DNA from 2 places in the Paenibacillus sp. JJ1722 genome. Region 2 is predicted to be linked to the other one. Evidence: a T-box and tRNA genes for the amino acid it is inferred to sense, from the RefSeq annotation. Region 2 holds a T-box; the other holds one or more tRNA genes.
The links. A T-box is a leader RNA that pairs with one kind of tRNA and senses whether it is charged. The one in region 2 lies ahead of ileS (isoleucine--tRNA ligase), so its partner is inferred to be a tRNA-Ile.
Positions count from the first base shown of each region.

Region 1: it encodes a tRNA-Ile, which carries the amino acid that the T-box ahead of ileS (isoleucine--tRNA ligase) is inferred to sense. The anticodon was not compared.

Region 1 covers NZ_CP182500.1:374,289-389,770, reverse strand. Annotated here, with positions in the region: tRNA gene ACM1ND_RS01700 (tRNA-Gly) at 198-268, opposite strand; tRNA gene ACM1ND_RS01695 (tRNA-Pro) at 278-351, opposite strand; tRNA gene ACM1ND_RS01690 (tRNA-Arg) at 374-450, opposite strand; tRNA gene ACM1ND_RS01685 (tRNA-Cys) at 477-547, opposite strand; tRNA gene ACM1ND_RS01680 (tRNA-Gly) at 558-632, opposite strand; tRNA gene ACM1ND_RS01675 (tRNA-Leu) at 639-725, opposite strand; tRNA gene ACM1ND_RS01670 (tRNA-Lys) at 740-815, opposite strand; tRNA gene ACM1ND_RS01665 (tRNA-Gln) at 820-894, opposite strand; tRNA gene ACM1ND_RS01660 (tRNA-His) at 912-984, opposite strand; tRNA gene ACM1ND_RS01655 (tRNA-Tyr) at 1,004-1,089, opposite strand; tRNA gene ACM1ND_RS01650 (tRNA-Thr) at 1,094-1,169, opposite strand; tRNA gene ACM1ND_RS01645 (tRNA-Phe) at 1,196-1,268, opposite strand; tRNA gene ACM1ND_RS01640 (tRNA-Asp) at 1,335-1,411, opposite strand; tRNA gene ACM1ND_RS01635 (tRNA-Met) at 1,437-1,510, opposite strand; tRNA gene ACM1ND_RS01630 (tRNA-Val) at 1,541-1,616, opposite strand; tRNA gene ACM1ND_RS01625 (tRNA-Glu) at 1,623-1,694, opposite strand; tRNA gene ACM1ND_RS01620 (tRNA-Ser) at 1,727-1,818, opposite strand; tRNA gene ACM1ND_RS01615 (tRNA-Met) at 1,822-1,895, opposite strand; tRNA gene ACM1ND_RS01610 (tRNA-Asn) at 1,930-2,005, opposite strand; tRNA gene ACM1ND_RS01605 (tRNA-Ala) at 2,010-2,085, opposite strand; tRNA gene ACM1ND_RS01600 (tRNA-Ile) at 2,108-2,184, opposite strand; rRNA gene rrf (5S ribosomal RNA) at 2,221-2,337, opposite strand; rRNA gene ACM1ND_RS01590 (23S ribosomal RNA) at 2,488-5,412, opposite strand; rRNA gene ACM1ND_RS01585 (16S ribosomal RNA) at 5,817-7,372, opposite strand; gene ACM1ND_RS01580 (FAD-dependent oxidoreductase) at 7,766-9,376, opposite strand; gene ACM1ND_RS01575 (ROK family protein) at 9,402-10,364, opposite strand; gene ACM1ND_RS01570 (MurR/RpiR family transcriptional regulator) at 10,495-11,334, opposite strand; gene ACM1ND_RS01565 (N-acetylmannosamine-6-phosphate 2-epimerase) at 11,312-12,031, opposite strand; gene ACM1ND_RS01560 (DUF4127 family protein) at 12,037-13,575, opposite strand; gene ACM1ND_RS01555 (protein O-GlcNAcase) at 13,676-15,482, opposite strand, start outside.
Region 2 covers NZ_CP182500.1:3,973,676-3,989,157, reverse strand. Annotated here, with positions in the region: gene sigE (RNA polymerase sporulation sigma factor SigE) at 1-692, shown strand, start outside; gene sigG (RNA polymerase sporulation sigma factor SigG) at 789-1,571, shown strand; gene ACM1ND_RS17645 (YlmC/YmxH family sporulation protein) at 1,690-2,028, shown strand; gene pgeF (peptidoglycan editing factor PgeF) at 2,111-2,995, shown strand; gene ACM1ND_RS17635 (YggS family pyridoxal phosphate-dependent enzyme) at 3,004-3,705, shown strand; gene ACM1ND_RS17630 (cell division protein SepF) at 3,696-4,148, shown strand; gene ACM1ND_RS17625 (YggT family protein) at 4,156-4,413, shown strand; gene ACM1ND_RS17620 (RNA-binding protein) at 4,422-5,204, shown strand; gene ACM1ND_RS17615 (DivIVA domain-containing protein) at 5,377-5,886, shown strand; T-box leader at 6,055-6,339, shown strand; gene ileS (isoleucine--tRNA ligase) at 6,419-9,508, shown strand; gene ACM1ND_RS17605 (DUF5665 domain-containing protein) at 9,649-10,041, shown strand; gene ACM1ND_RS17600 (TraR/DksA C4-type zinc finger protein) at 10,064-10,798, opposite strand; gene lspA (signal peptidase II) at 11,035-11,526, shown strand; gene ACM1ND_RS17590 (RluA family pseudouridine synthase) at 11,528-12,499, shown strand; gene pyrR (bifunctional pyr operon transcriptional regulator/uracil phosphoribosyltransferase PyrR) at 13,004-13,570, shown strand; gene ACM1ND_RS17580 (aspartate carbamoyltransferase catalytic subunit) at 13,567-14,481, shown strand; gene ACM1ND_RS17575 (dihydroorotase) at 14,541-15,482, shown strand, end outside.

The sequences.
Region 1 (15,482 bases), 2.5 Mb from region 2:
CTGTCCACTAGATCGGTTATCGGTGTATACCAGTTGTATGATCAGAACGATATACACCGATACCGAGATTATGAATAATCAATACATTGTGGGTACATGAAGATAAATACAAAAAAAGAGAGAGCTCTGTCCCCAGACAGGCTCTCTTTATTTATAAGGTGTCACCACTGAGGCAACAAGAATCCGCTATAGCAAAAAGCGGGTGATGGGAATCGAACCCACGCTACCAGCTTGGAAGGCTGGAGTTCTACCATTGAACTACACCCGCAAATCAGTATCGGGATGACACGATTTGAACATGCGACCCCCTGGTCCCAAACCAGGTGCTCTACCAAGCTGAGCTACATCCCGACATTATACTTTTTTTAAGAAATGGCGCGCCCTGAGAGATTCGAACTCCCGGCCTTTTGATTCGTAGTCAAACGCTCTATCCAGCTGAGCTAAGGGCGCATATTTAAATCCATAATGAGCAGTCAAGGCGCCACCCAGATTTGAACTGGGGATGAAGCTTTTGCAGAGCTTTGCCTTACCACTTGGCTATGGCGCCGTATGGATAATGGAGCGGACGACGGGAATCGAACCCGCGACCCTCGCCTTGGCAAGGCGATGCTCTACCGCTGAGCCACGTCCGCAAAATATGGTGCGGTCGAGAGGACTCGAACCTCCACGGGGGTTAGCCCACACGGACCTGAACCGTGCGCGTCTGCCAATTCCGCCACGACCGCAAAATAATTATAAATGGTGAGCCATGAAGGACTCGAACCTTCGACACCCTGATTAAAAGTCAGGTGCTCTACCAACTGAGCTAATGGCTCTTAATGGCTGGGGATATAGGATTTGAACCTATGCATGACGGAGTCAAAGTCCGTTGCCTTACCGCTTGGCTAATCCCCAATAAATTAAGAATAAAGGGCGGCCGATGGGGCTTGAACCCACGAATGCCGGAGTCACAGTCCGGTGCGTTAACCACTTCGCCACGACCGCCATATGATTATGAAAAGACTGGTGGAGGATGATGGATTCGAACCACCGAACCCGTAAGGGAGCAGATTTACAGTCTGATGCGTTTGGCCACTTCGCTAATCCTCCAAAATGGTGCCGGCGAGAGGACTTGAACCCCCAACCTACTGATTACAAGTCAGTTGCTCTACCAGTTGAGCTACACCGGCACATTACTCATTTCCCACTTGAAAGGTGGCTCGGGACGGAATCGAACCGCCGACACGAGGATTTTCAGTCCTCTGCTCTACCGACTGAGCTACCGAGCCATATTTTGTTTTATTACTACACCATATAATCCACACTATATATGTCAACTATATATGAGATTAAAATGGCGGAACTGACGGGATTCGAACCCGCGATCTCCTGCGTGACAGGCAGGCATGTTAGGCCTCTACACCACAGTTCCAGAGGCATTTCCAATAGGAAATTAATTGCGGGGGCAGGATTTGAACCTACGACCTTCGGGTTATGAGCCCGACGAGCTACCGAACTGCTCCACCCCGCGACATTAAAAGGGATTTATCAAATTTTCTTATGGTGGAGGCTGAGGGGATCGAACCCCCGACCCTCTGCTTGTAAGGCAGATGCTCTCCCAGCTGAGCTAAGCCTCCATATTATGACCCGTAGGGGATTCGAACCCCTGTTACCTCCGTGAAAGGGAGGTGTCTTAACCCCTTGACCAACGGGCCTTACAAAATAAGTTCTGATTCCAATAAATTTATGGCGGAGAGAGAGGGATTCGAACCCTCGCACCACTTTCGCAGTCTAACCCCTTAGCAGAGGGTCCCCTTATAGCCACTTGGGTATCTCTCCGAGTAGCGGCAGAGGGGATCGAACCCCCGACCTCACGGGTATGAACCGTACGCTCTAGCCAGCTGAGCTACGCCGCCACCTTATATATAAAAGTCAGAAATATTCAAAACATGGCTCCCCGAACAGGACTCGAACCTGTGACAACTCGATTAACAGTCGAGTGCTCTACCAACTGAGCTATCAGGGAATATTGGTGGAGCCAAGCGGGATCGAACCGCTGACCTCCTGCGTGCAAGGCAGGCGCTCTCCCAGCTGAGCTATGGCCCCAATCTTTTTGTTATTCTAGAAGTGGTGGGCCTTAGTGGACTCGAACCACCGACCTCACCCTTATCAGGGGTGCGCTCTAACCAGCTGAGCTAAAGGCCCTAACATGTAAAACTTCATCATCCTTTAAAGGATATAGCTTGGCGACGTCCTACTCTCCCAGGACCCTGCGGTCCAAGTACCATCGGCGCTGGAGGGCTTAACGGTCGTGTTCGGGATGGGTACGTGTGGAACCCCTCCGCTATCGCCACCAAACATGAATTTACACTGTAAATTCTTCCGTACGGTTATTCGGTTCATCACTTATCGTGTGAATGAATAGCCATGCGCTTATTGTATGTCACTTGTACATACTTTCAAGGTTACACCCTGAAAACTGGATCCGAAACTTATTTGCGTTTTATTTAGGATAAGCCCTCGACCGATTAGTATTGGTCAGCTCCATGCATTACTGCACTTCCACCCCCAACCTATCTACCTCGTCGTCTTCAAGGGGTCTTACATACTGGGAAATCTCATCTTGAGGGGGGCTTCACGCTTAGATGCTTTCAGCGCTTATCCCTTCCGTACATAGCTACCCAGCGGTGCTCCTGGCGGAACAACTGGTACACCAGCGGTACGTCCATCCCGGTCCTCTCGTACTAAGGACAGCTCCTCTCAAATTTCCTACGCCCACGACAGATAGGGACCGAACTGTCTCACGACGTTCTGAACCCAGCTCGCGTACCGCTTTAATGGGCGAACAGCCCAACCCTTGGGACCTACTTCAGCCCCAGGATGCGATGAGCCGACATCGAGGTGCCAAACCTCCCCGTCGATGTGGACTCTTGGGGGAGATAAGCCTGTTATCCCCAGGGTAGCTTTTATCCGTTGAGCGATGGCCCTTCCATGCGGTACCACCGGATCACTAAGCCCGACTTTCGTCCCTGCTCGACTTGTAGGTCTCGCAGTCAAGCTCCCTTCTGCCTTTGCACTCTTCGAATGATTTCCAACCATTCTGAGGGAACCTTGGGGCGCCTCCGTTACTCTTTAGGAGGCGACCGCCCCAGTCAAACTGCCCACCTGACACTGTCCTCGCACCGGATCACGGTACCAAGTTAGAACCTAGATACGATCAGGGTGGTATCCCAAGGATGCCTCCCTTCAAGCTGGCGCTCAAAGTTCTACGGCTCCCACCTATCCTGTACAGATCGTACCCAAATTCAATATCAAGCTGCAGTAAAGCTCCATGGGGTCTTTCCGTCTTGTCGCGGGTAACCTGCATCTTCACAGGTATTAAAATTTCACCGGATCTCTCGTTGAGACAGCGCCCAAGTCGTTACGCCATTCGTGCGGGTCAGAATTTACCTGACAAGGAATTTCGCTACCTTAGGACCGTTATAGTTACGGCCGCCGTTTACTGGGGCTTCGGTTCATAGCTTCGCCCGAAGGCTTACCACTCCCCTTAACCTTCCAGCACCGGGCAGGCGTCAGCCCGTATACTTCGCCTTGCGGCTTCGCACAGACCTGTGTTTTTGCTAAACAGTCGCTTGGGCCTTTTCACTGCGGCCCCCTCGGGCTATTCACCCTACCGAGGCACCCCTTCTCCCGAAGTTACGGGGTCATTTTGCCGAGTTCCTTAACGAGAGTTCTTCCGCGCGCCTTAGAATTCTCTTCTCGCCTACCTGTGTCGGTTTGCGGTACGGGCACCTTCTCCTGGCTAGAGGCTTTTCTTGGCAGTCTGAGATCATGACCTTCGCTACTACAATTTTCGCTCCCCATCACAGCCCAGCCTTACGATGTGCGGATTTGCCTACACACCAGCCTCACTGCTTAGACGGACATCCATCAGTCCGCGTCACTACCCTACTGCGTCACCCCATCGCTCATAACGGATTACGGTGGTACAGGAATTTCGACCTGTTGTCCTTCGACTACGCCTATCGGCCTCGCCTTAGGTCCCGACTTACCCTGAGCGGACGAACCTTCCTCAGGAACCCTTAGGCTTTCGGCGGATCTGATTCTCACAGATCTTTTCGTTACTCATACCGGCATTCTCACTTGAATGCAGTCCAGCGCTCCTTACGGTACACCTTCAACCCGCATTCAACGCTCCCCTACCCCTGATGCAAGCATCAAGCCATAGCTTCGGTGGTGTGTTTAGCCCCGTTACATTTTCGGCGCAGAGTCACTCGACCAGTGAGCTATTACGCACTCTTTCAATGGTGGCTGCTTCTAAGCCAACATCCTGGTTGTCTGTGCAACTCCACATCCTTTCCCACTTAACACACACTTGGGGACCTTAGCTGATGGTCTGGGCTGTTTCCCTTTCGACAATGGATCTTAGCACTCACTGTCTGACTCCCGGAACTAAATCTATGGCATTCGGAGTTTGACTGAGCTTGGTAACCCTTGCGGGCCCCGCACCCAATCAGTGCTCTACCTCCACGATTCTTTTTTCCGAGGCTAGCCCTAAAGCTATTTCGGGGAGAACCAGCTATCTCCGGGTTCGATTGGAATTTCTCCGCTACCCCCACCTCATCCCCGCATTTTTCAACATGCGTGGGTTCGGGCCTCCAGTGCGTGTTACCGCACCTTCACCCTGGACAGGGGTAGATCACCCGGTTTCGGGTCTACGTCCACGTACTCATTCGCCCTATTCAGACTCGCTTTCGCTGCGGCTTCAGCTCTTCACCTTAACCTTGCACGGGAACGTAACTCGCCGGTTCATTCTACAAAAGGCACGCCATCACCCATAGATCGGGCTCTGACTTCTTGTAAGCACACGGTTTCAGGATCTATTTCACTCCCCTTCCGGGGTGCTTTTCACCTTTCCCTCACGGTACTGCTTCACTATCGGTCGCCAGGGAGTATTTAGCCTTGGCAGATGGTCCTGCCGGATTCATACGGGGTTTCACGTGCCCCGCACTACTCGGGATCCGTCTCGGAGAGAACAAGTTTTGAACTACAGGGCTTTTACCTTCTCTGGCGGGCCTTTCCAGACCTCTTCATCTAACCGGTTCCTTTGTAACTCCATGTGAGACGTCCCACAACCCCAAGGAGCAAGCTCCTTGGTTTGGGCTAATCCGCGTTCGCTCGCCGCTACTGACGGAATCACTATTGTTTTCTCTTCCTCAGGGTACTTAGATGTTTCAGTTCCCCTGGTCTGCCTCTATTCTGCCTATGTATTCAGCAGAAAGTGACTGTCGATGAAGACAGCCGGGTTTCCCCATTCGGACATCCCCGGATCAAAGCTTGCTTACAGCTCCCCGAGGCTTTATCGTTGTTCGCCACGTCCTTCGTCGGCTCCTGGCGCCTAGGCATCCTCCGTGTGCTCTTTGTAGCTTAACCTAGACTTTTCTTTCAAAGAAAGAAAATGTCGATGTTCGATAAAGAATAATTTTTGCCAAAGGCAAAAGATCTTTCCTTACCTGCTACCTTTATTTCACTTGTTTACACAAGATCAGCTTAAAGGAATATTCTAAAACGCAATTTCGTTTCGGTATCCAGTTTTCAAGGTGCAATTCGCTTCTTCGAAGCGAAACCCGATGAATATTTCGCTTCCACACGGATGTGTGAATGAAACATTCGTCGAAGCTTGAGAGTTTGAGCTCTCAAAACTGAGCAACGAGTGAGTAAGTTAAGGATATTCATTTCATTCACACGAACGTGATGAACCGAATTGAATATCCGGTCGCAGGTACATTGTACTTGCTTATTTGAATGTTTCCGTTGCAGGAAACGATTCTCCATAGAAAGGAGGTGATCCAGCCGCACCTTCCGATACGGCTACCTTGTTACGACTTCACCCCAATCATCTACCCCACCTTCGGCGGCTGGCTCCCTTGCGGGTTACCCCACCGACTTCGGGTGTTGTAAACTCTCGTGGTGTGACGGGCGGTGTGTACAAGACCCGGGAACGTATTCACCGCGGCATGCTGATCCGCGATTACTAGCAATTCCGACTTCATGTAGGCGAGTTGCAGCCTACAATCCGAACTGAGACCGGCTTTTCTAGGATTGGCTCCACCTCGCGATTTCGCTTCCCGTTGTACCGGCCATTGTAGTACGTGTGTAGCCCAGGTCATAAGGGGCATGATGATTTGACGTCATCCCCACCTTCCTCCGGTTTGTCACCGGCAGTCTGCTTAGAGTGCCCAGCTTGACCTGCTGGCAACTAAGCATAAGGGTTGCGCTCGTTGCGGGACTTAACCCAACATCTCACGACACGAGCTGACGACAACCATGCACCACCTGTCTCCTCTGTCCCGAAGGAAAGGCCTATCTCTAGACCGGTCAGAGGGATGTCAAGACCTGGTAAGGTTCTTCGCGTTGCTTCGAATTAAACCACATACTCCACTGCTTGTGCGGGTCCCCGTCAATTCCTTTGAGTTTCAGTCTTGCGACCGTACTCCCCAGGCGGAATGCTTAATGTGTTAACTTCGGCACCAAGGGTATCGAAACCCCTAACACCTAGCATTCATCGTTTACGGCGTGGACTACCAGGGTATCTAATCCTGTTTGCTCCCCACGCTTTCGCGCCTCAGCGTCAGTTACAGCCCAGAGAGTCGCCTTCGCCACTGGTGTTCCTCCACATATCTACGCATTTCACCGCTACACGTGGAATTCCACTCTCCTCTTCTGCACTCAAGCTCCCCAGTTTCCAGTGCGACCCGAAGTTGAGCCTCGGGATTAAACACCAGACTTAAAGAGCCGCCTGCGCGCGCTTTACGCCCAATAATTCCGGACAACGCTTGCCCCCTACGTATTACCGCGGCTGCTGGCACGTAGTTAGCCGGGGCTTTCTTCTCAGGTACCGTCACTCTTGTAGCAGTTACTCTACAAGACGTTCTTCCCTGGCAACAGAGCTTTACGATCCGAAAACCTTCATCACTCACGCGGCGTTGCTCCGTCAGGCTTTCGCCCATTGCGGAAGATTCCCTACTGCTGCCTCCCGTAGGAGTCTGGGCCGTGTCTCAGTCCCAGTGTGGCCGATCACCCTCTCAGGTCGGCTACGCATCGTCGCCTTGGTAGGCCTTTACCCCACCAACTAGCTAATGCGCCGCAGGCCCATCCACAAGTGACAGATTGCTCCGTCTTTCCTCCTTCTCCCATGCAGGAAAAGGATGTATCGGGTATTAGCTACCGTTTCCGGTAGTTATCCCTGTCTTGTGGGCAGGTTGCCTACGTGTTACTCACCCGTCCGCCGCTAGGTTGTTTAGAAGCAAGCTTCTAAACAACCCCGCTCGACTTGCATGTATTAGGCACGCCGCCAGCGTTCGTCCTGAGCCAGGATCAAACTCTCCATTAAAGACCAACCGAAGTTGGTTTATAGAAAGAGCGATAAGCTCATTTTGAAACTGACGAGATAAAAATATCTCTTGTTTGATTTTGCGAACAAAATCGTTTTACTCACTCGTTGTTCAGTTTTCAAAGATCAAACATTTCTCTTTCGCCGCGTTTTTCAGCAGCTATAAGATCATATCATGTTCGTTTCAAAAATGCAAGGGTTATTTTTTTCTTTTTTTCGAAGATCGTTTCACCCAAGCTTTTCGCTTTTGAAACTGCTGTTTTGTTGTCAGCTCAAATAATATATCATAAAGCCAAGCAACTTAGCAAGCACTTTTTTTGTTTTTTTATTTTAGAATAAATCCGTTCATCTTTCAGCTCATTTAAATCAGTCGAGGGGCTAGTTGCCCCTTCATTAGCTGATGACTCCCTCTGGCTCGAATACCTCTGCAGGCCAGTGTAGTTCCACACCTTGGCGAAGAAGAACATTTTGAAAACATCCAAGATGCTCTGCTGATCGGCTCACTTCAATGGGATATACTTCGTTGGAGACACAGTAAGCCGCTAGGCTTCCCGCTGATTCTCCTATATTCCATTCTGTAGGATGCAATCGATAGCAGCCATTGGCTACTTGGGTCATCCCTATATTTTTGCAGGCAGGAAGTAAATTGCGCATTCTCACCGGAATAAGTGATCTCAATGGAATTTCATAAGGATAGTTAGGGATGTAGAACGTTCGCTGAGATACCGTAGTTGGATGAAGATCCAAATGATAGCTACCTACACCTACACTGTCTATATATCGCTTGGGTCCCTCTTCTCCCCGAAGCTCACGACTTACATCAAACTCAGATATCATATACTTGGCCTGAATTCGGCGTGACTCGCGAATATAAGCCGTTTTAGCCAGACCGTCAGATGTGCCGAGAATATCACCCCGTGGTCGAATGCCCGGATAGCCGAACCCTCCATCTAATCGGGGCGCTTCGGTTTGAAGCCAATATATTAATGAACGAGTCAACTCACGCGCTCCTTCTCGATGTTTTGCCTGCTCCTGAGCGGTGACACCGATCAATGGCCCTAGGTAATAATCATTTTGCGCCCAGTTTAAAAGAGTTACCTCACCATCATTTAGCGGTTCGCTCCATATCGAGGAATCTACAATACGACGATAATCCCATAAGGATACAATGCCCTGATCGTTAGGAAACAATGTGAACTGTTTTAGTTTACTGGTATCATCCGCGTCAGTAGCAAACCAGCTCAAAATCGGAAAACGGGAAAAGGAAGGAATATAATTTCTCCAGAAATCATATTGTTGCGGGCGCTCTATAATGAAGCTTTCCTGGGGAATATAGTCTACGGCAGCCACATGTGTGATAGATTGCATATCAAAAGGGTTAGCACACTCCAGTGCATGAGGTTCACCCGTAGCAGCCCGCGACTCCGCTCCACTCGTATGCTCCACGCCCGCCATTGGAAGGAGATCACCACACTCTGTCGCATCCAGATAAAACGTTCCGTGCAGCACTCTAAATCCACACTTATGATCAGAGCTATTCGAGGTACGGACAGTTACAGAAGTAATACAGTCCCCATCCGTCTGAACCGCAATAGGCACGGTGTGATAGTATACATGAACGCGCCCCGTATTCAAATAGGGAGCGAGCATATCTTCAAGCACCCGCAGAGCTACCCGTGGTTCATGGGCCAGACGGCTTACCCAACCATTCCCAGGGTTGAGAATGGGATTATTCCGTGCTTCTTCGGTTAACGGATAGTTCTGACGGTAGTAGTCACGCACACGATTACGGAACTCACGGTATGTTGCTGTGCAGCCAAATTGTTCGATCCATCGATGCTCATCTGGGGGAACCGCCTGTGAAGTTAACTGCCCCCCTAACCAATCCGTCTCCTCCGTCACGATGACTCTCATGCCAGCCTTCGCCGCCGCAAGAGCTGCCGATGTCCCCCCCAGACCTCCGCCAATCACAACAATGTCGGTATCAAGCCGTTTTTGCGTCATGGTTCGTTCCCCTTTCATTCTTGTACTAGGACTCGGTCATTTCAAAAGCAAGCCGTGCAGCGCCGATGATTCCAGCGCGGTTGCCCAACAATGCCCGACTTACTTCCGTTTGAACTCCAAGTTGGTGCAGATGCTTTTCCAGCATGGGCCACCAGACCTCTCCCGCGTCCGCTACTCCTCCGCCTACAATGATTGCCTCAGGATCAAGAGGCACCGAGATATTAGATAGAAGCACAGCTAAATCTGCGGTGTAATCATCCAGCACCTGGATTGCTTCCTGGTTACCGTGAGCGGCCTCTTTCACAATCTCGTTCCCTGAGCGGTACAATTTACCGACGTGTTCCCTACCTCGACGTAACAAGGCGCTCCCCGATACATATTGCTCGGCGCACCCTTTTTTTCCACAATTGCAGGGATGTCCCCCCGGGAATAGAATACTGTGCCCCCAATCACCGCCGCTCCAATGAGCCCCTCTGCACAAGAGGTCATTTTCCATATATGCACCTCCGACACCTGTTCCCAACGTGAGCATCACCAAGCGTCGCTTGCCCTTCCCCGCTCCCTGCCACGCTTCTCCAAGTAAAGCGGCGTTCGCATCATTATCAGCAACCGCTCGTAAAGCCAGTTTTTCTCTAGCCCACGTTACCAAGGATGTACCTTGCCAGCCAGGTAGGTTATCTGTGGCATACACAACTTCGCCGCTCTCCACATTTACTCGGCCAGCAGTAGCAATGCCTAGAGCGCCTACATCTATATGGGCACCGATGCTGGTATCTCCAAAAGAACGCAACAATCCGAGCACAGATTCTGACACCCGCGACAACACCCATTCACGTCCACGGGAAGCGTCCGTATCCAGCCGGATTTCATCAAGCACCGATCCGTCCCGTGCCACTATGGCGGCCTTCACCGATGTGCCCCCAATGTCGATTCCAATGACTCTGTTCACAGCAGCTGCCACCACACCAACCTCCTTGTTGCCCCACATAAAAGCTTACTAGCTCTTTTTACAAACCTTCTATTTAGTAGCAATACATGAAATAGCCATTCATATGCACCACAAACACAAGTCATTGAACTGTCAGAGCGCACAGTTTTCAATTCACAACTGAAAAATCTCAATAGCTTCGTTCAATAACGGCCCTCGCTGTTTTTTCCTTCATCTGTTTGGTGTGACTCGTGTGCTTGCGAGCAAGCCCTTCGCAGATGAGGTCAATCACGAATAGCTGTGAAATTTTAGCACCGATTGAACCACCTTCTATCGGGGCTTCTTTGCCTGCGGTCAGTAACACGATATCTGCAATGGAGGTGATGGGTGATTTCGCATAATTCGTAATTGCGATAACAGTTGCACCGTTTTGCTTGGCTTTGTGCAGCATATCGTTCGTATCCAGCGTACTTCCTGATACACTGATGCCGATAGCGACATCACCCGGGTTCATGGACACCGCCATCATCGACTGAATATGACCGTCTGCCACGGCCTCGGCGCGCCGCCCGATCCGTAAGAAACGATTTTTAGCATCCTGCGCGGAAATTCCCGAAGCGCCTACGCCGAAAAATTGAACATAGCCCGCTTGATCGAGACACGCAATCGCACGACCAAGCTCTGAATGGTCCAGCAGTCCCATACTGGAGTGCAAAATATCGAGCATGTTGTGATACACCGTACGCGTAATATCTTGTTCGTTATCTGGGTCGATGTTCTCCTCGCCCATATCGGTTTTACGATAAGTCTGGTTTTGTGCCAGGGACAGTCGGAAATCCTGATAACCTTTGAAACCAATTTTCCGACAAAAGCGCATCACCGTCGTTTCGCCTGTACCTGCAAAATCCGCCAGCTCCGTCACGGAGAAATATATGATATCTGCGGGATGCTCCAGTACGCATAAGGCGACTTTCTGCTCCGATTTCGTTAATGAAGGATAGTACGTGTTAATTCGGTCGTTCATCTCCATAGGTGCATTTCACTGCCTTCCTTGCGGCATCGGCAAACCGCTGCGTAATCAATTGGGGTCTGGTAATCGCCGAGCCTACAACCACTGCATGTGCTCCCATTCGGAATGCTTCCTCAACCTGCGCTGGATCATAGATTTTGCCCTCTGCAATTAAAGGAACAGGAACCAGTTCCGACGCTCTCCGAACCAGCTCCAGATCAGGACCCTCAATCTGAGTAGAGTACGGCGTATACCCGGATAACGTGGTGGATACGCAGTCTGCGCCAAGGGAGGCCGCATGAAGCGCCTCCTCCAGTGTCGATATGTCTGCCATGGAAGTGACTCCCTGCTCATGGGCATAATCTAGGAGCCTCTTCAGCTTACATCCCGCTGGGCGCGGTCGTAATGTGGCATCCAGCGCAATGATATCCGCGCCTGCCTCCACCAGTTCCTCCATTTCACGAAGGGTGGGCGTAATGTAAATATCAGAATCATCATAATCCCGCTTAATCAAGCCAATCACTGGTAGCGAAATCGCCTGTTTAATCGCACGTACATCCGATGCGCCATTGGCACGAATCGCTACAGCTCCACCCTGCTGTGCGGCACGCGCCATTTTGACCATAGAATCTGCTCCATGTAACGGTTCGCCTGGGAGCGCCTGACAGGATACGATCAGTCCGTGCTGAACTTTGGATAATACACCTTCCATTCCCATAGGAATCACCCTCTCTTCTCGGCATGATGCCGTACGGTTAATCCGACTTCAAAGGTGCGGTTCCACGGCATGTAGCAATCTATAATTTCCACGCAACCTTCCGGCCCGTTCACATATTCATTGAGTGCCTGCTCCAGCCGTCCACGAATAACCGCAGCTACCGAGCCTCTCGGTCCATCGAGCATAAACTTGGTAAAACCCATCTGCTCCACAATCCCGTTATTCATAGCCGTACGTACCACAGCGCAATAACAGGCATCCTCGGCGTAGCGCAGCGACAGAAAATCCAAATGTTCCTCCGTAGAGCCATAGTGGGTATACAGCATGGACTGAGCAATGACGGTGCCCAGCGTGTTAGAACTGGTATTCCAGCCTGCATAACCTGCCAGCTTAAAAAGCAGTCCTTTTTGCTTTAATAGTCTAAGTAGCTTGAGATCTGCGCCGTTGGCGTAGCCCACATCAGCAACTGCAACATTTTGACCTGCATATTGCAGCATATAAGAACCGTACTCAACCAGCTCTACTACATTCCGATGTACATCATATCCGGTCATTGCACGCTGCTGGGATGAAGCCTCTGCCATCGTGTCACCGGGTGTGTTAGCCAACAAAATCAAATTAGCCTCCGTTGCCGAGGAAGCTATCAGCCCACCTGCCGCCATAATCTGATATTTTAAGGTTTCGTAAAAATAGCGATCTTCAAAAAGCGGAACTACGAATGCCCCCTGCAAAGCAGACAATCGGGGATACACCAGTGGGACTACATTATTCATCTTGTTAACCCAACGAGCCAGCAACGTACAACCCACTTCATCTGCCCCCGGGTACATGTATACATTCAAATCCAGCCCAAGCTCAGAAATACGACTTCTTAGCCGCTGCTGATCCTTGGCGGTATAGCCGTAGGGAGCCGAATCATCCTGTGGGATGATCATAAAATCAATGATACCTTCTGCTACGAGATCCAGTGCAACTTCATTAGCCTCCAAATTCACATGGCGACGCCCCAAGTAATCATCCAGTATTTCCATTGGCAAACGCTCGTTTATATCAGCTAATTCGAGCAACTCTTCAGCGGTAGCGATCCCCAGCTCCTGACGATGCTCAATGAAGCCCTTTCGGAATATCTCACGCCCCCAATCGGCATAGTAATCCGGTTCTTCATCAGCCAAAGAGTATTGCGGACAACGCATAATTAGTTGAAATGCATACAGAGTCAGTTGCGGATATAGTTGCTTTAGCCTGCGAAGCCGATTCACTCTATCTCTGACCTGCTCGCTCGACATACCGTGTAGTCGAGAAGGTACGATTCCTCCGTACAGCAACGTATCCATCGCAACAATGGCTCCATCAGCAGTAGCCGCGCGTTCTTCGAGCCATGCCCATAGTCTGGTCGTATCGCCAGGGGTTTTCTTTTGTCCCATCCATTCTAATGGGGGTCGCTCCATTTCCAAGTCTGTACCCTGTGCCAGTAAATAAGGAAATTGATAATTACAGGGCCGCTCATCTAGCGGTATAAAAAGTAATCGGGTGTTTGACTTCACCGTACGTTCCACCTCTCCTGAAAATTACCGTTATCCTAACGGCAAATGATTATTTTCAGGGCAGCTATGCTGCCTTGGTTTCATAATCCATCGCAAACACTCACAAGATCAGTCGATATTTGCCTTGTTCGTCCTGATCGACATAACCCCACTGCGCGGCAGCACGGATCGCCGGATTGCTACCCAGCCGAGCCTCCGCTTCTAAGCAAGCAGTGATACCGCGTCGCAGTTCTCCTGCAATTTCGTCCGTCAGAGGCGACGGCTCTTGCCCGCCAACTGCTTTGCTCGGCGTGCTGCTTCCCCTTGAATGTGCATCGTCCTGTCGCTCGCCACTGAGCGCAGCTTGGCGCAGCACATGCCACAGGCCTGCGTCCAGCTCGGCACGTTCCAGCCACGGCGCGGCCTGGGACACGAAACCTGCCGCCGGATCATCAGCAGGCACGTTCCGTAGGACGCTCACGGTCTGAAGCAGCCGCTCAAAGTACATATCCAGCGCAGGGATATCGCGCATTTGCAAAGCAAGATCCACGTCCTCATACGCGCTGCCGCCCAGTCGGCTGTTCCTGTTTTGACGACAGAAAAACATCAGTTCATCCGCACGCTCTCCCGCTAACTCCCGCGCAGCCCATTGCCAAGATAGCTCAGGCATATACCGTGCACTGTTCCACATATAGTGGGACATCGTAATGAGCGTCACTTTGGAGCATTCCCACTGATTCATCGGGTTGGCCACCATACCGGTATGTCCACAGTCTGGTAGCCCGGAATACCGTCCGCGCAGCGGATCAAGGAATAACCGATCATGGTCACAATCATTCACCGGGATGTTATCCCACAGCCACAGCTCATGTCCGAAGAACGCATGATTATCGGCGGCGTGCTCGCGACTAATCTGTGGGGCAAAAACAAAGTACCCCGTCCAGAACACCTTAATCTCCGGATGCAGCCGCTCGCGGAAGTCCTTTTTGTATTCGGTATCCCAATACGACCAATATTCCGAAGGACAGACTGTCAGTGTAAACTCAGGCAGCCGTTCAGCCAGCCATGTGTGAACCTTGTTCGTCAAAAAGACATGAGCGTGACCCGAGCGGCCCAGCAAATGTCGATTTTCCCCTTTGAGTACATAATCAATATCATCCATTAATACAGAAAAATGACGTACGCCAATCGCAATCACGTCCGCTAGCTTTTCCGTCAATTTAAGGAAATCTTCATCGCTGCCAAAGCTTAGGTCGTTCCCTGGACTGATACAGTAATGAAAATCAATCTCATGCCGTTCGCAGGCTTCCTTTAATTCGCGGATCTGGTCAAACGTATCCTCAGGGTACGACTCTCTCCATAGCTCACGATGATATGGATCATCCTTGGGGGCATACATGAACGTGTTCATCCGATGCGCAGCCATAAAACGGACAGCATCCATCCGATCCGCGAAACTCCACGGTTTCCCATAGAAGCCCTCAATAATTCCTCTGACCGGGAATGAAGGCTCATCCCGAATAGACATCACCGGCAGAGTACATCGCTCCTGTTCCACTTGAAGCAGGAGATGCAGGGCATCCATGCCGTATTTGAGCCCTCTTTTATTGGAAGCATGGATTTCAATCCGCCCGTCCTTCTGAATGTCCAACCGATATCCGTCTGCAGCAAGCGTTCCGTCATATTCGAGCACCAACTGCACGCTTCCCCGTGTTTCAGTCGGTACACCCGGTCCTGGAGGCACAATAAGCTTGATCGGTCCCTCGGGGTCCAGCACACCTTCATACTCCTGATTCATTGCAAAGCGAGAGGACAGTTCACAGATCAGACGCGGTTCGGAGATAACCAGCCTTTCCCCGCTGTCATACACATCACGAAAATAATATTGTATCTCCTGCGGTGATAACCCTACACCCGAATGAGGCCCC
Region 2 (15,482 bases):
TGCAATATTATCGTATTTTATTTTTATTTGGGCTGAAAAGTGAAGAAATTTATTATATTGGCGGCAGCGAGGCGCTCCCCCCACCGCTGACGAGAGACGAAGAAGAATATTTGCTGGGGAAACTTTCTTCTGGAGATGCAGCAGTACGGTCGATGCTAATCGAAAGAAATTTGCGGTTAGTCGTATATATTGCCCGTAAATTTGAGAATACGGGAATCAACATTGAGGATCTCGTATCCATTGGTGCTATTGGACTAATCAAAGCAGTTAACACTTTTGATCCAGAGAAGAAAATCAAACTTGCGACATATGCGTCTCGATGCATTGAGAATGAGATTTTGATGTATTTGCGTCGCAATAGTAAAACGAGAACGGAAGTTTCTTTTGATGAGCCTCTGAATATTGATTGGGACGGTAATGAATTATTGCTTTCCGATGTGATGGGGACGGAAAATGATACCATTTACCGTAATATTGAGGAGCAGGTGGACCGTAAATTATTGCATAAGGCACTGGATAAGTTGACGGATCGAGAGCGTTTGATTATGGAGCTGCGCTTCGGCTTACAAGACGGAGAAGAGAAGACACAGAAGGATGTTGCTGACCTGTTGGGTATCTCGCAATCGTATATTTCGCGTCTGGAAAAGCGAATTATAAAGCGCTTACGAAAAGAATTTAATAAAATGGTATAATGCATGGGTATATCCGGAAGCGATGGAAACGGCGAATAAAAAAATGCCCTCAGGAGATAATGTACATTAATGTTGCTCCTTGGGAGGTAAGACACGATGACCCGAAATAAAGTGGAAATTTGCGGTGTGGATACCGCCAAACTGCCGGTATTAACCAATGCAGAAATGCGCGAGTTGTTCACATCACTTCAGCAAAATAATGAACGATCAGCCAGAGAAAAATTGGTCAACGGCAATCTCCGACTCGTCCTGAGTGTGATTCAACGATTTAACAATCGGGGAGAGTTTGTGGACGATTTGTTCCAGGTAGGATGTATCGGCCTAATGAAGGCGATTGATAATTTTGACCTTTCGCAAAACGTAAAGTTCTCCACTTATGCGGTGCCGATGATTATCGGAGAGATCCGCCGTTATTTGCGGGATAACAATCCGATCCGTGTATCTCGTTCGTTACGGGATATTGCATATAAGGCGCTTCAGGTGCGGGACAGTCTGACGAATCTGAACTCGCGAGAACCAACGATTTTTGAAATTTCAGAGGCATTGAATGTGCCCAAAGAAGACGTTGTGTTCGCGTTGGATGCGATTCAGGATCCGGTTTCGCTGTTCGAGCCGATATATCACGACGGGGGCGACCCAATCTATGTGATGGATCAGATCAGTGATGACAGAAATAAAGACGTCTCATGGATTGAGGAAATCGCTCTGCGGGAAGCGATGCATCGCCTGGGCCAGCGTGAAAAGATGATATTGTCTATGCGTTTTTATGAAGGAAAGACGCAAATGGAGGTTGCCGACGAAATCGGTATCTCTCAAGCCCAGGTTTCAAGATTAGAGAAGTCGGCTATACAGCAAATGCAAAAACATGTAAAGTCCTAATGAAATGAATGCTTGAATGATTCAGCGATAAAAACGATCCTACCCGGATCGTTTTTGCGTTTACAGGACATTTTTTGGGCTCTTCCGCTCATATAGTGAAATAAAGGATGTGATGCGTGTGAGTGCACCAGAAACGTCAGTAAGAGCAATGAAAATTTCCGAGTTTCAAACCAAGGATGTCATTAACATTGTAGATGGACGACGTCTGGGACAAATCAGTGATTTGGAGATTGACGTGCGGCAGGGGAAAATTGAAGCCATTGTGGTTCCAGGCAGCAGTCGTTTTATGGGCTGGTTTGGAGGCGGAAGCGAGTTGGTCATTCCGTGGCGCAACATTGTGAAAATTGGTTCGGATGTTGTGCTTGTACGACTGGAAGGATTGCATGAGCCGTCGGGTGAAGGTGAGGAAAAGTTGTATATCGAACGTCAAGAGCGGAGTGACCGACGGGGCTTCTGAACTTGCAGATCTACGTATTTTAGTGTGTTGTGAAGACACGGCGGCGGCTTTTTGGTACACTGGGCAGTAGAGGTGAGAATGAATGGAACCATTTGTAGTGAACACCGAGGCTACGGGGGCTGCGCTTATGCAAGATGGCGGACGTCCCGTACCGGAGTTGTTATATATTCAATCTTGGGAGCGGCAGGTTCAGGGATTAACAGCGGGTTTTACAGGTCGTCATGGCGGTGTCAGTGAGGTGCCCTACGCTAGTCTGAACTGTGCGTTCCATGTAGGGGATGACCCCGAGCAAGTTATTCGTAACCGTCGGCTCATTGCTGAGCAGCTTGGCTTTGCTGCTGAAGCGTGGACGTGCGGTGAACAGGTTCATGGTCATCATGTTGCCGTGGTCAAGGCTGCTGATCGCGGGCGGGGCTTTATGGATCGTGCATCCGCTTTTCAGGACACAGATGGACTTTTGACGAATGTACCTGGCATTTTGCTGACGTCCTTTTATGCAGACTGTGTACCATTATATTTTTGTGATCCAGTCCGCCGTGTGATTGGGTTGGCGCATGCAGGCTGGAAGGGAACCGTTGCGGAAATCGCATTGAAAATGGTACAGACCATGCAAAACGAATATGGATCTCAGCCGTCTGATATACTAGCAGCTATTGGTCCTTCCATTGGTTCTGAATCCTATGAGGTGGATGAGCATGTGATGAGCCAAATTCGGGTTTTGGAGCATGATTGCCCGGGTAATGATAAATGGGAAGGTTCTGTTTACTTCCCCTTAACCGACGGAAAAACACTACTTGACTTGAAACAATGCAATCGACACATTATGATGAAAGCAGGAATATTGCCGAGCCATATCGAATGTACTACCTTATGCACGAGTAGCCGTAGCGATTTGTTTTTTTCATATCGCAAAGAAGGCGGCGTCACAGGAAGAATGGCGAGTTGGATTGGTCTGGAAGAGAGGTGAGTCCTCCCGTGTCTTTGGAGGAACGAATTAAAGAAGTGAATGCCCGTGTAGAAGCGGCATGTGCCCGAAGCGGACGTTCGTGTGATGAAGTTAATGTGATCGCTGTCACGAAATATGTTTCGGCGGCGACAATGACATCGGTACTGGATAGCGACTTAGAGCATGTGGGCGAAAATCGCTGGCAGGATGCTGCGGATAAATGGAGCAAGTTGGGTGACCGGGGAACGTGGCATTTTATTGGTCATCTCCAAACGAATAAGGTTAAAGATGTGATTGGAAAATTTAAATTTATACATTCGCTTGACCGCTTATCGCTCGCTCAGGAATTGGACAAGAAGGCAGCCGCTCTGGGACTGCGAGTTAAAGCTTTTGTGCAAGTCAATATTTCTGGGGAAATATCCAAATATGGCTTGTCCTCTGAGGCGGTTGTCCCCTTTTTGGAACAAATTCGCGAGTTGGAGCATGTGGACGTGATTGGCTTGATGACGATGGCTCCTCATGAGCAAGACCCGGAAAAAACTCGGCCTGTGTTTCGGGGATTACGTGAATTACGGGATAGGTTAAATGGACAAGCCTTGACCAGAGAACCCATCGCTCACTTGTCTATGGGGATGTCCAATGATTTTGAAGTGGCGGTTGAAGAGGGAGCGACCTGGCTGCGGCTTGGTTCCGTATTGGTCGGACGAGAGGAGGATTTCCATTGGGCGTAATGAATAAGTTCATGAACTTTCTGGGGCTTCAGGAAGAAGAGGAAGTTATAGAGCGAGAGGTTATGAATACGCCGGAAGATCAAGAAATTGAAACCCCAAGCTTTGATAAACGTAAGAACCAGAAGAGCACTAATGTTGTCAGCATCCATTCACAGAAAAATGTGAAAGTTGTCCTGTATGAGCCGCGTTCTTATGATGAAGCACAGGAAATTGCCGACCATATCCGTTCCCATCGCACCGTCGTAGTTAATTTGCAACGAATTCGCAAGGATCAGGCGCTGCGCATTATTGATTTTTTGAGTGGTACTGTGTATGCACTGGGTGGTGGTATTTCCAAGGTCGGGAACAATATTTTTCTGTGTACACCAGACACGGTTGAGATTCAAGGCTCTATTACGGAAATACTGGCTGACACTGAACAAGAACTTAACAGAATGAGGTGAACTTTTCTTGATCGAGGTAATTTACTGGCTATTTCAGATTTATTCGTACATGATCATTGCATATGTTCTGCTGTCATGGCTTCCTAATGCCAGAGAGAGTGTAATTGGCGATTTACTTGCCAAGTTTGTGGAGCCGTATTTGTCTCCTTTTCGCAGGTTTATACCGCCAATCTTCGGGATGATTGATATTTCACCCATCGTTGCGCTGATTGCTCTGCGTTTTGCGTCATACGGTTTGATTTCTTTAATTGGTAATTTCGTCTAGGAGGAGTTATGCGAACTGAGATTTATGAGCATTTTCACCCGGATGAACGGGATTATGTGGATCGCGCTTCCGAATGGATCAGTCATGCGGGAGCTTATCATGAGCAGAAGCTGACTGATTTTTTGGACCCGCGCCAACAGTACATATTGGAGACACTTGCTTCGAAGGAAGACAAGGTCACGATTAGGGTAGATGGCGGATATATGGCTTCAGAACGAAAGCGGGCGCTTATTGCGCCCGATTATTCGTATTTGGACGGTGAGGAGATGGGGATTCAGGTCCTTTCCATCACATCTGACGATCATAAAGTAGGTACTCTTGAACACGGTGATTATCTAGGTGCCCTACTGGGACTTGGAATCAAACGTGGGAAAATCGGGGACATTCATGTACTAGATGATGGGTGCCATGTATTGGTAGCTTCAGAGATTGTCGATTTTATGACGATGCATTTGCAGCAGGTACATCGTGTCCATGTATGGACAGAACTGTTGCCTGTAGCGAGTCTGCGAACGAAGGAAGTTGTATTAGAGGCGCTAGATCTGACTGTCGCTTCTTTACGACTGGACGGTATTGCCAGCGATGTGTACAAGCTAAGCCGCAGTAAAATATTAACACCGATTCGGGCGGGACGGTGCCGGGTAAATTGGAAGGTGGAGGAGAATCCATCCACTTCACTTAAAGCTGGGGACGTTATTTCCATGCAGGGTTTTGGGCGTTTCAAAGTGCTTGAAACAGACGGGATGACAAAAAAGGGAAGATTCCGTGTCAAAATTGGTAAGTTTGTATAGCTGTAGGCAGGAATCACGAGCTTTCTGTCGAAAGAATTAAGCTATAGCGAAGAACTGGAACGATTTTGCTCTGTACAGTATTCACAAAACGGGGTATGATGACCGATAGATGATAGTGAGCGTCGTGACGCGGAAAATATATTTTTTGTCAATCTTATAGGAGGTGGACGGCATGCCATTAACGCCATTGGATATACATAACAAGGAATTTGCCCGCCGGCTTCGCGGTTATGATGAGGATCAGGTTAATGAATTTTTGGATCAGGTGATCAAAGATTACGAGGGCGTTATTCGTGAAAATAAAGAACTGAGCACCGAGTTGTTGAACGTACAGGAGAAGCTCGATCATTTCGCGACGATTGAGGATACGCTGAGTAAGACGATTATCGTGGCGCAGGAAGCGGCTGATGAAGTTCGTAACAACGCCAAGAAAGAATCCCAACTGATCGTGAAGGAAGCGGAAAAAAATGCGGACCGTATTGTGAACGAAGCATTGTCTAAATCCCGCAAGATCGCGTTGGAGGTTGAAGAACTGAAGAAGCAGGCATCAATTTACCGAGCACGGTTTCGTACACTGGTGGAAGCACAGCTTGACTTGTTAAGCCAAGACGGCTGGGAAGCCCTTGAAAACCGGGAACGCGAAGTACTGGAGCGCGAGCGTGAGATGAAAGAAATTTACTAATTTCATTTCTGACAAGCTTTTATTAGGCTTTGTTAGGGTTGACTTTTATCTTTAAACAGGCTATAACTGTAAATACTATACTGAATTCAATGATTATCCGTCCGTCGGCTGATGGTTGTTATTCAAGGCAACGATGTTGCTGATTTAATATTCGATGAATTTAACATGTTTAATTCGTTGATGGGAACGAGTACGTCATGATTTGTCCCTCAGAGAGTTGGCCTTCCGGTGCAAGCCAACGTTCAGAACATGACCGAAGATCCTCCCGGAGAAGTGAGCTGAAGCGCTTAAGATTTTTTATGGCGTGTGTAAGCAATCACCGTTTGCCATGCGTTATAATGGCGCCCTGCTGTAGTTGAGTGGGGCTCAGAGAGCCGTGATGAGACTGTATTTTTAGAATGGTCTGTTTTTACGGAATCAGGGTGGTAACGCGAGCACAGTCTCGTCCCTTTACAGGGATGGGGCTTTTTTTGTTGCTTTTTTTAGGAAATGCTAGGGAAATCAATGATGAGCAGAGAGGGAGTATGACAGTATGAACAGAGTGGATGTTAAAGAAAAAGCACGGTCCCGTGACCTGCGCATCCTGAGCAAATGGAAACAAGAGGACACATTCCGTAAATCCATCACAAATCGTGAAGGAAAGCCAAATTTTGTATTTTATGAGGGCCCACCAACAGCTAACGGTAAACCGCATATCGGTCACGTGCTGGGACGTGTAATTAAGGATTTTGTAGGCCGCTATCAGACAATGAAGGGATACCGCGTCGTACGTAAGGCAGGCTGGGACACGCATGGCTTGCCAGTAGAATTGGGTGTACAAAAGCAACTGGGAATCTCCCACAAGCCTGAAATTGAAGAATATGGCGTTGAAAAGTTTATTAAGAAATGTAAGGCAAGCGTGTTTGAGTATGAGCAACAATGGCGTGATCTAACCGAAGCGATCGGATACTGGACAGACCTCGATAACCCGTACATTACTTTGGATAATAACTACATCGAGAGCGTATGGAACATTTTGGCGACAATTCATGAAAAAGATCTGTTGTATCGTGGTCATCGTGTGAGTCCGTATTGCCCGGATTGTCAGACGACGCTAAGTTCTCATGAAGTAGCGCAGGGCTACAAAGATGTGAAGGATCTGAGTGCCACGGCGAAATTCAAGCTGCATAGCAGTGGTGAATATGTACTGGCTTGGACGACAACACCTTGGACCTTGCCGAGTCACGTGGCGCTCGCCGTCAACCCTGAACTGGAATATGCACGTGTGAAGCAGGAAGACGGTGTATACATCGTTGCTAAAAATCTGGTTGAGGACGTAATTAAAGGCGATCATGAAGTGATTGGCACACTATCCGGTTCAGAACTGGTTGGCCAAACGTATACCCCGCCATTTACGTATTTTCAGGTTGAGAAGGGTAATCAGATTCTGGGTGCGAAGTTCGTAACAGACTCCAGTGGTACAGGTATCGTTCATATGGCTCCAGCGCATGGTGAGGATGATTACCGGGTATGTCGTGAAAATGGTGTTGAATTCATCAACGTGGTGGATCTTCAAGGTAACTATGTAGAGGAAATCACTGATTTTGCAGGCCGTTTTGTGAAAGACTGTGATGTAGATATTGTTAAAATGCTGTCCGAAAAAGGTTTGCTGTACAGCAAGGAAAAATACGAGCATAGCTATCCGTTCTGCTGGCGCTGCGATACTCCATTATTGTACTATGCTATGGACAGCTGGTTTATCAAAACAACTGCGATCAAGGATCAATTGATTGCCAACAACAGCGAAGTCGAATGGTACCCGGGGCATATACGTGAAGGACGTTTTGGCAAGTTTTTGGAGGAACTGGTGGATTGGAACATCAGTCGCGATCGCTATTGGGGTACACCACTAAACATCTGGGTTTGTGAGGAAACTGGAGAACAGTTCGCTCCGCATAGTATTGCTGAATTGAGGGAACGTGCGATTGGCGATGTACCAGCGGACATCGAGCTGCACAAACCATATGTAGATGATATTAAGGTTCGTAGCCAATGCGGTAAATACGAAATGACTCGTACACCGGAAGTAATCGACGTATGGTTCGATAGTGGCTCCATGCCGTTTGCACAGCATCATTATCCTTTTGAAAATAATGAAACGTTCGAGCAGCAATTTCCGGCAGATATGATCTGTGAAGGGATTGACCAGACTCGTGGCTGGTTCTATAGCTTGCTTGCGGTTTCGACTATGCTGACTGGCAAAGCTCCTTATAAAGCTGTCATGGCGACAGGCCATGTACTGGATGAGCAGGGGCAGAAAATGTCTAAATCCAAGGGTAATGTTATTGATCCGTGGGAAGTGATTGACGAGTACGGTACAGATGCTTTCCGCTGGGCATTGCTGTCTGATAGTGCACCATGGAATAGCAAACGTTTTTCCAAAGGCATTGTAGGTGAGGCTAAATCGAAGCTGGTGGATACGCTTGTAAATACACACGCTTTTCTGACTTTGTATGCGGATATCGACGGATTTGATCCGGCACAGCATCCGTTCAAACCATCGGCTCATAAGTTGGATCGTTGGATTTTGTCCCGTCTGAACAGCCTCATTTTGGTAGTGGACAAAGCGCTGGCTGTAAATGACTTCCTGAACTCATCTAAAGCAATTGAATCGTTTATTGATGAGCTGAGCAACTGGTATATCCGTCGTTCACGCGACCGATTCTGGGGCAATGGTCTTACAGAAGATAAGCTGGATGCATACCGTACACTGACCGAAGTGTTGTTAACGACTGCCAAACTGCTTGCGCCGTTTACACCACTGCTTGCAGAGGATATTTACCTCAACCTAAGCAACGGGGAAAGTGTTCATCTGGATGATTATCCGACTGCCAATGAGTCCTTGATCGATTTGGAACTGGAACGAGATATGGAAACGGCACGCCGTGTCGTTGAATTGGCGCGTAACGTCCGCAACGAAACGGGTTTGAAAACGCGTCAACCGTTGTCCGAGTTGATTCTGTCCATGGATCAGGACTTTGAACTGAGTGGCTATGAGGAAATCATCAAAGATGAGATTAACGTGAAGCATATTCATGTTGAGACGGACGATAGCGGCTTTGTAGATTTTACACTGAAACTGAATTTGAAAGTAGCAGGCAAGAAATACGGCAAAAATGTCGGTTTCCTACAAAACTTTTTCAAAGGAATGTCTGCTGAGGATACCCGTTCTGTTTTAGAAAAAGGAGTGTTAAACGTCGCTTCTCCAGAAGGTGAAGAGCTGCAAGTTACGGCCGAAGAACTGCTGGTGGAGAAAAAAGCGAAAGAAGGCTTCGCTTCTGCTTCCGGTTATGGCTTAACGGTAGCGTTGAACACAGACATTACGCCAGAGCTGGAGCAAGAGGGTTGGGTACGTGAAGTGGTTCGTGCGGTACAGGATTATCGTAAAAAACTGGATCTGCCGATTGAAAAGTATGTGGCGTTGACGTTGGATGTAGATAACGAGCTGCGTCAGGCCATCGAAAGCTTCGATTCTGTGTTGCGTGAGAACGTATTGGTTACTACTGTGACATTTGGTCAAGCCGAACCGGCAGAACATGTGGATGTGAACGGTAAAACCATCGGCGTTCATATTGGAGAATAATTACAAGCCCCCTGTCCCATAATACAATAACAGGCAGCATATAAAAACGAGCCTAAGCATCGGAAACGGTTTTTCTCCGTTACGTGCTTCGGCTCGTTTGCTGCGTTCAGGGCAGCCATGGGAAAAGGGGGATTGTGCATATGACGGCACGATCAAGGCGTAGACAGGGGAGAAGTCTCCGAGAGATGAACGGAGAAGGAGCAGCCGTAGCCGCAGATAAAAGCAAAACAGGTAATCAGGCAGAGCAATTAAGTCGTGTTGAAAAGCTGATACGTGCTGTGTCAGAGCAGATGGAACGGACACGTATTGCAGATTATGCTTTGCTGCTGAACAAGCCTTGGCGATTACTTTGGCTAAATCTAATATCAGGCGTTTCCAGGGGAATCGGCATCGCGCTAGGTTTTACTTTTTTTGCCGCTACCATTATTTATGTGCTGCAAGTGCTCGGAGCGTTGAATTTGCCGATTATCGGTGATTATATCGCTGATATTGTACGAATTGTACAACGACAATTGGAGCTTACTACCTATTAGGCAGCGATCTCCACTTTGAAGTTCACGATTCGTCTTCGTGCGTATCCGGCTCCAGTAGACCTTCGCCCTCGCCATCTTCGATATAACGCTGATAAATGGAACTACGAATAACGGAAACATTTTGTCCATAAATGTCAGTAGCAACAAAGCTTTCGTATGGTTCTACGAAGCCCATATTATCGTCGCCTGCTTCAATTTCCATATCATCATAACTGTGGATTTCTCTACTTTCGGCCATGGCTGGTGTGTTAGAGGTACCCCAATTTTCGACGATCTGCCATGCATCTTCACCGTCGAAGCCGTTTTGATCATCACGCTCATCCAGACTTGTTCTGCCGAACGAGGGAGCGAGAAATTCTTCCTCCACTGGGCGGCGGTTAGACACTTCTGTTTCGGGACTGTACTCTTTACAGTAAATGGTATAGGGAACAGCCAGTAGGCGCTCATAGGGAATGGGTTTACCGCTGGCGGCACAAATGCCATACGTCCCCTTTTCCATGGCCATCAGAGCTGATTCGATGCGTTCTAATTGGAATTCGTCGTGCTCCAGTAAGGAAATATCCTTGGCTCGCTCGTAGGTTTCGGTAGCCAGATCTCCTGGGTGGTTATCAATAGGAGAAAGCTCGCCGGTTTGATCGCGTTGGGAATCGCCGAGTCCGTAATGGCCGTTGTCCTGCAAACGATGCTCAATTTCTTTTTTGCGTTCCAGCAGTTCGTTACGCAAGCCCTGCAATTGTTGCTCCGTCAATGGGGACATGAAATCCTCTCCTTGTTCTAGGTTTACATGCGCATGCGTTGTGTCGAGTATGCTCCTTGTAGTTTGCACCGGGAAGACCTCTTTTACATAGGAAATTCTAATCAAATGCGAAGGAGTTCATTTTATGGATGATCTGTGCTTGATAGCTTGCGGGTTTCGTGGACGATCTGAGAACGCTTATGCTACAATAAATGGGTTCAACAACGGATATAAGCGGATCGGAGTGACGAAGGACTGTGATTTATTTTGGTATTGCGCTAATTATTTTTTTGATTGATCAGGGAGTAAAATATTTGGTGGCTACGCGGATGGAATTGTACGAGCAAATACCAGTCATCGGCAATTTCTTTTTAATCACCTCCCATCGTAATCGTGGAGCCGCTTTTGGGATTTTGGAAGGTCAACGTTGGCTTTTTATCGTGATTACAATTGTAGTGGTGATCGGTATCGTCTGGTACCTGCGAAAAACAGTCAAGGCTGGACAAAAGCTACTTCCTGTTGCGCTAAGTTTGGTGCTGGGGGGAGCAGTCGGTAACTTTTTGGATCGGGCTATTTCAGGTGAAGTGGTTGATTTTGCGCAATTCAATTTTGGAAGCTATACGTTCCCGATTTTTAATGTGGCAGATTCGGCGATTGTCATCGGTGTAGCACTGATTATTTTGGATACATTGCTGGAATCGCGTCGGGAAAAAGGAAATGGCAATGATAGCATTGAAGGGAAGTCATAGCATGAGCGAAGTGAATGAAAATGGCGAAGCCGCAGGTCTGTCTTATGAAGACGAACTGGAGAGTGAATCTCTGGAATGGACAGCGGATTCCGTGGATGCCAAAACACGTATAGACAAATATATCGCCGAAGAAATGAAGGAAGTGTCTCGTTCTCAGATACAGCTGTGGATCGGAAATGGTCGGGTGTTGGTGAACGGTACGGCGATCAAGGCGAACTACAAGCTGGCTGAAGGAGATCGTATTGTATTATCGGTACCGGAGCCAGAAAGTGTAGATATTGTACCGGAAAATATTCCGTTGGATGTCGTTTACGAGGATTCGGACGTTATTGTTATTAACAAGCAACGTGGTCTGGTCGTGCATCCTGCACCGGGACACTCTTCGGGAACATTGGTTAACGCACTGATGTACCACTGCCACGATCTTTCCGGCATCAATGGGGAATTACGTCCTGGTATTGTTCACCGTATTGATAAGGATACATCAGGACTGCTGATGGCGGCTAAAAATGATCAGGCTCACGCATCACTTGCAGCACAGCTTAAGGACCATAGTGTGACTCGGAAATATATAGCCTTAGTTCACGGTCATTTGAGCCACGATCAGGGAACGGTAGATGCTCCGATTGGCCGCGATTCGGGTGATCGCAAATTGTTCACAGTGACGGAACGTAACAGCAAGCATGCAGTCACCCATTTTCTCGTCATTGAACGGTTGGGGGATTATACCCTGCTTGAACTTCAATTGGAAACAGGACGCACACACCAAATTCGTGTTCACATGAAATTTATTGGACACCCATTGGTTGGCGACCCTATGTATGGACGCAGCAAAGGGGTTCGTATGGATGGTCAGGCGCTGCATGCGGCGGTACTGGGTTTTAAGCATCCATCCACTGGAGAGTACATGGAATTCAACAGACCGATCCCTCCTGATATGGAGGATGTGTTAGCATCCTTGCGTAGTCGCTAAAACAATGACAATTTGCATTCCTATTCACAAACCTGAATAAATTATTAAGTTAAACCGCCTAAATGGCGGTTTTTTTATTGTGGGATAAGGTATGGGTAAAAACAACTATGGATAATTATACAATGAAGTTGTATAATTATTAGAGTGCTTCCGGTGGTTCCGGTTGAACGGGTGTTGACACACGATTTTCAATCTGTCATACTTCTCGTAGTTGCGATGAACTTTGTCCAAGAGATGGCTAACCATCTCACACTATGAGAAGCAGGACAAAGGAAATCCTGAATAGCACCTTTAAATCAGTCCCGTGAGGCTGGCAAGGTAACGTGAATGGATCACTGATCAGTGCATCCGCTGCGGCGGTATGTCTTCAGTGTGTCCGAGAGATCGGAGAACAGTAGAAGACTGTTCACACGAGACTCCTTGCCAAACTTGGGCAAGGAGTCTTTTTTGTATCCGAACACGGGACCAGGTCTGAAGGGAACATCACCTGAGGAGGCTGGAAGCATGAGTAATGAAACACATGTACTGATGGATGAAATTGCGATTCGTCGGGCATTGACACGGATTGCACATGAAATTTTGGAGAAAAACAAAGGTATTGACGATTGTGTGCTAGTAGGTATTCGAACACGTGGAGTTCATCTGGCGCAACGTCTGGCTGAAAAAATTGCTGAGATTGAAGGCGCACCAATTCCATGGGGAGAGCTGGATGTTACAGCCTACCGGGATGACCGGAGCAGCGTAGCCGAAGCTAAAGGAAATGGAAAAGAGCTTTTGATGAATCCTGCTGACGTATCGGTTCATGATAAGAAAGTCATTCTCTTTGACGATGTGCTGTATACAGGCCGCACCATCCGCGCGGCGATGGATGCATTGATGCACTGCGGACGACCGCAAATGATTCAGCTGGCAGTGCTAGCGGATCGCGGACATCGTGAGCTTCCGATTCGTCCGGATTACATCGGCAAGAACATCCCGACCTCCAAATCTGAGGAAATCGTAGTAGCCCTTCAAGAGACGGACGGTAAGGACGAAGTGACAATCATTCAGAACCGGGGGGAACAGCTATGATCACAACAGCCAGTCAACTTAAAGAACGTAGCCTGCTCGGGTTAAAGGAACTTAGCCGAAATGAAATCGAGTCCATTCTGGATCGCGCTCATTATTGGGAGTCTCAACCAGAAAAACTAGTTCCAGTACTGCAATCACGCTTTGCGGCCAACATGTTTTTTGAAAACAGCACTCGCACCCGCTTTTCTTTTGAAATGGCAGAGAAGCGGCTGGGCGCTCAGGTTTTGAACTTTTCCGCTGCGGCTTCCAGTGTGGAAAAAGGGGAGTCCATTTACGATACAGTACGTACGCTCGAATCCATGGGCATTGATGCAGGAGTCATTCGGTTAAAGCCAGCCGGGGTGCTGCAAGAGCTCGCCGAGAAGGTCAGTGTCCCACTGGTTAATGCGGGGGACGGCAACAATGAGCATCCAACGCAGGCTCTGCTGGACCTGTACACCATGCGCAAAACTTTCGGTGAGCTTAAAGGCTTGAGAGTATCCATCATAGGAGACATTCTGCACAGCCGTGTCGCTCGCTCGAATCTGTGGGCCTTGCAAAAATTCGGAGCCAAGGTTAGCTTCTGCGCTCCTGATAATATGCAAGCACCTGATCTTGCGGCGTACGCGCCTTATGTTCCGATGCAAGAGGCACTACAGGCGGACGTGGTCATGATGCTTCGGGTACAGCTGGAACGGCATGCTGAAGGGATGTTGCGCTCAGCGGATGAGTACCGAGAGCAGTACGGTTTGACAGAAAAAAGAGCAGCGAACCTGAAGCCCGGAACGATTATCATGCATCCAGCTCCAGTGAATCGGAATGTGGAAATTGATAGTGCAGTTGTGGAAAGCGAACAATCGCGAATTTTTCCGCAAATGGCAAACGGAGTTCCGATCCGCATGGCGGTTATGGAACGGGCAATGAAGCTGTAGAAGCTGTCAATTGGATCGTAGGAAAAAGTTGCAGAAAACTGAGCGGAGGAATATTTCAGATGAAACAATTAATAATGAATGCAAGCGTATTGAACGAGCAGGGCGAGGCTGAATTGAAATCCATCCTAATCGCCGACGGAAAAATTTTGGCTATCGCAAATGCAGATGCTGGAGTCAGCCTACTTATAGAAGAAGGGGCATCTGAGCAGGAGCGCGAAGTTGAAAAAATCGACGCCCAGGGAAAACTGGTCATCCCCGGTTTAATCGACATGCATGTGCATCTGAGAGAACCTGGCTTTGAATATAAAGAAACGATTGAAACGGGCAGCCGTGCGGCGGTGAAAGGCGGATTTACGACGATTGCCTGCATGCCAAACACACGTCCAGTGACTGACAATGTGGACACAGTCCAGCTGGTATTGAAAAAGGGACAGGAAGCCGGGCTTGCCAAGGTTCTTCCTTACGCAGCCATTACGAAAAACGAACTGGGTCGTGAGCTGACAGATTTTGAAGCGCTCAAGGCAGCAGGTGCAATTGGCTTTACTGACGATGGTGTCGGGGTGCAAAGCGCGCAAATGATGAAGGATGCCATGGCGCGGGCCAAAGCATTGGATATGCCGGTTATTGCACACTGTGAGGATAACACGCTTGTTGAAGGAGCGGCGGTGACGGACGGAGAATTTGCCAAGCGCCACGGACTTAAAGGCATTCCGAACGAATCCGAAGCCATTCACGTCGGACGAGACATTTTACTATCCGAGGCAACCGGGGCACACTATCATGTATGCCATGTCAGCACGGAGCAGTCAGTGCGGTTAATCCGCCACGCGAAATCTTTTGGCATCAAGGTAACGGCTGAGGTATGCCCACACCACTTGGTATTGTCAGATGAGGACATCCCTGGGCTGGATGCGAACTGGAAAATGAATCCTCCGCTCCGCTCCCCACGTGATGTGCAGGCATGCATCGAGGGACTGGAAGACGGTACGATTGACATCGTC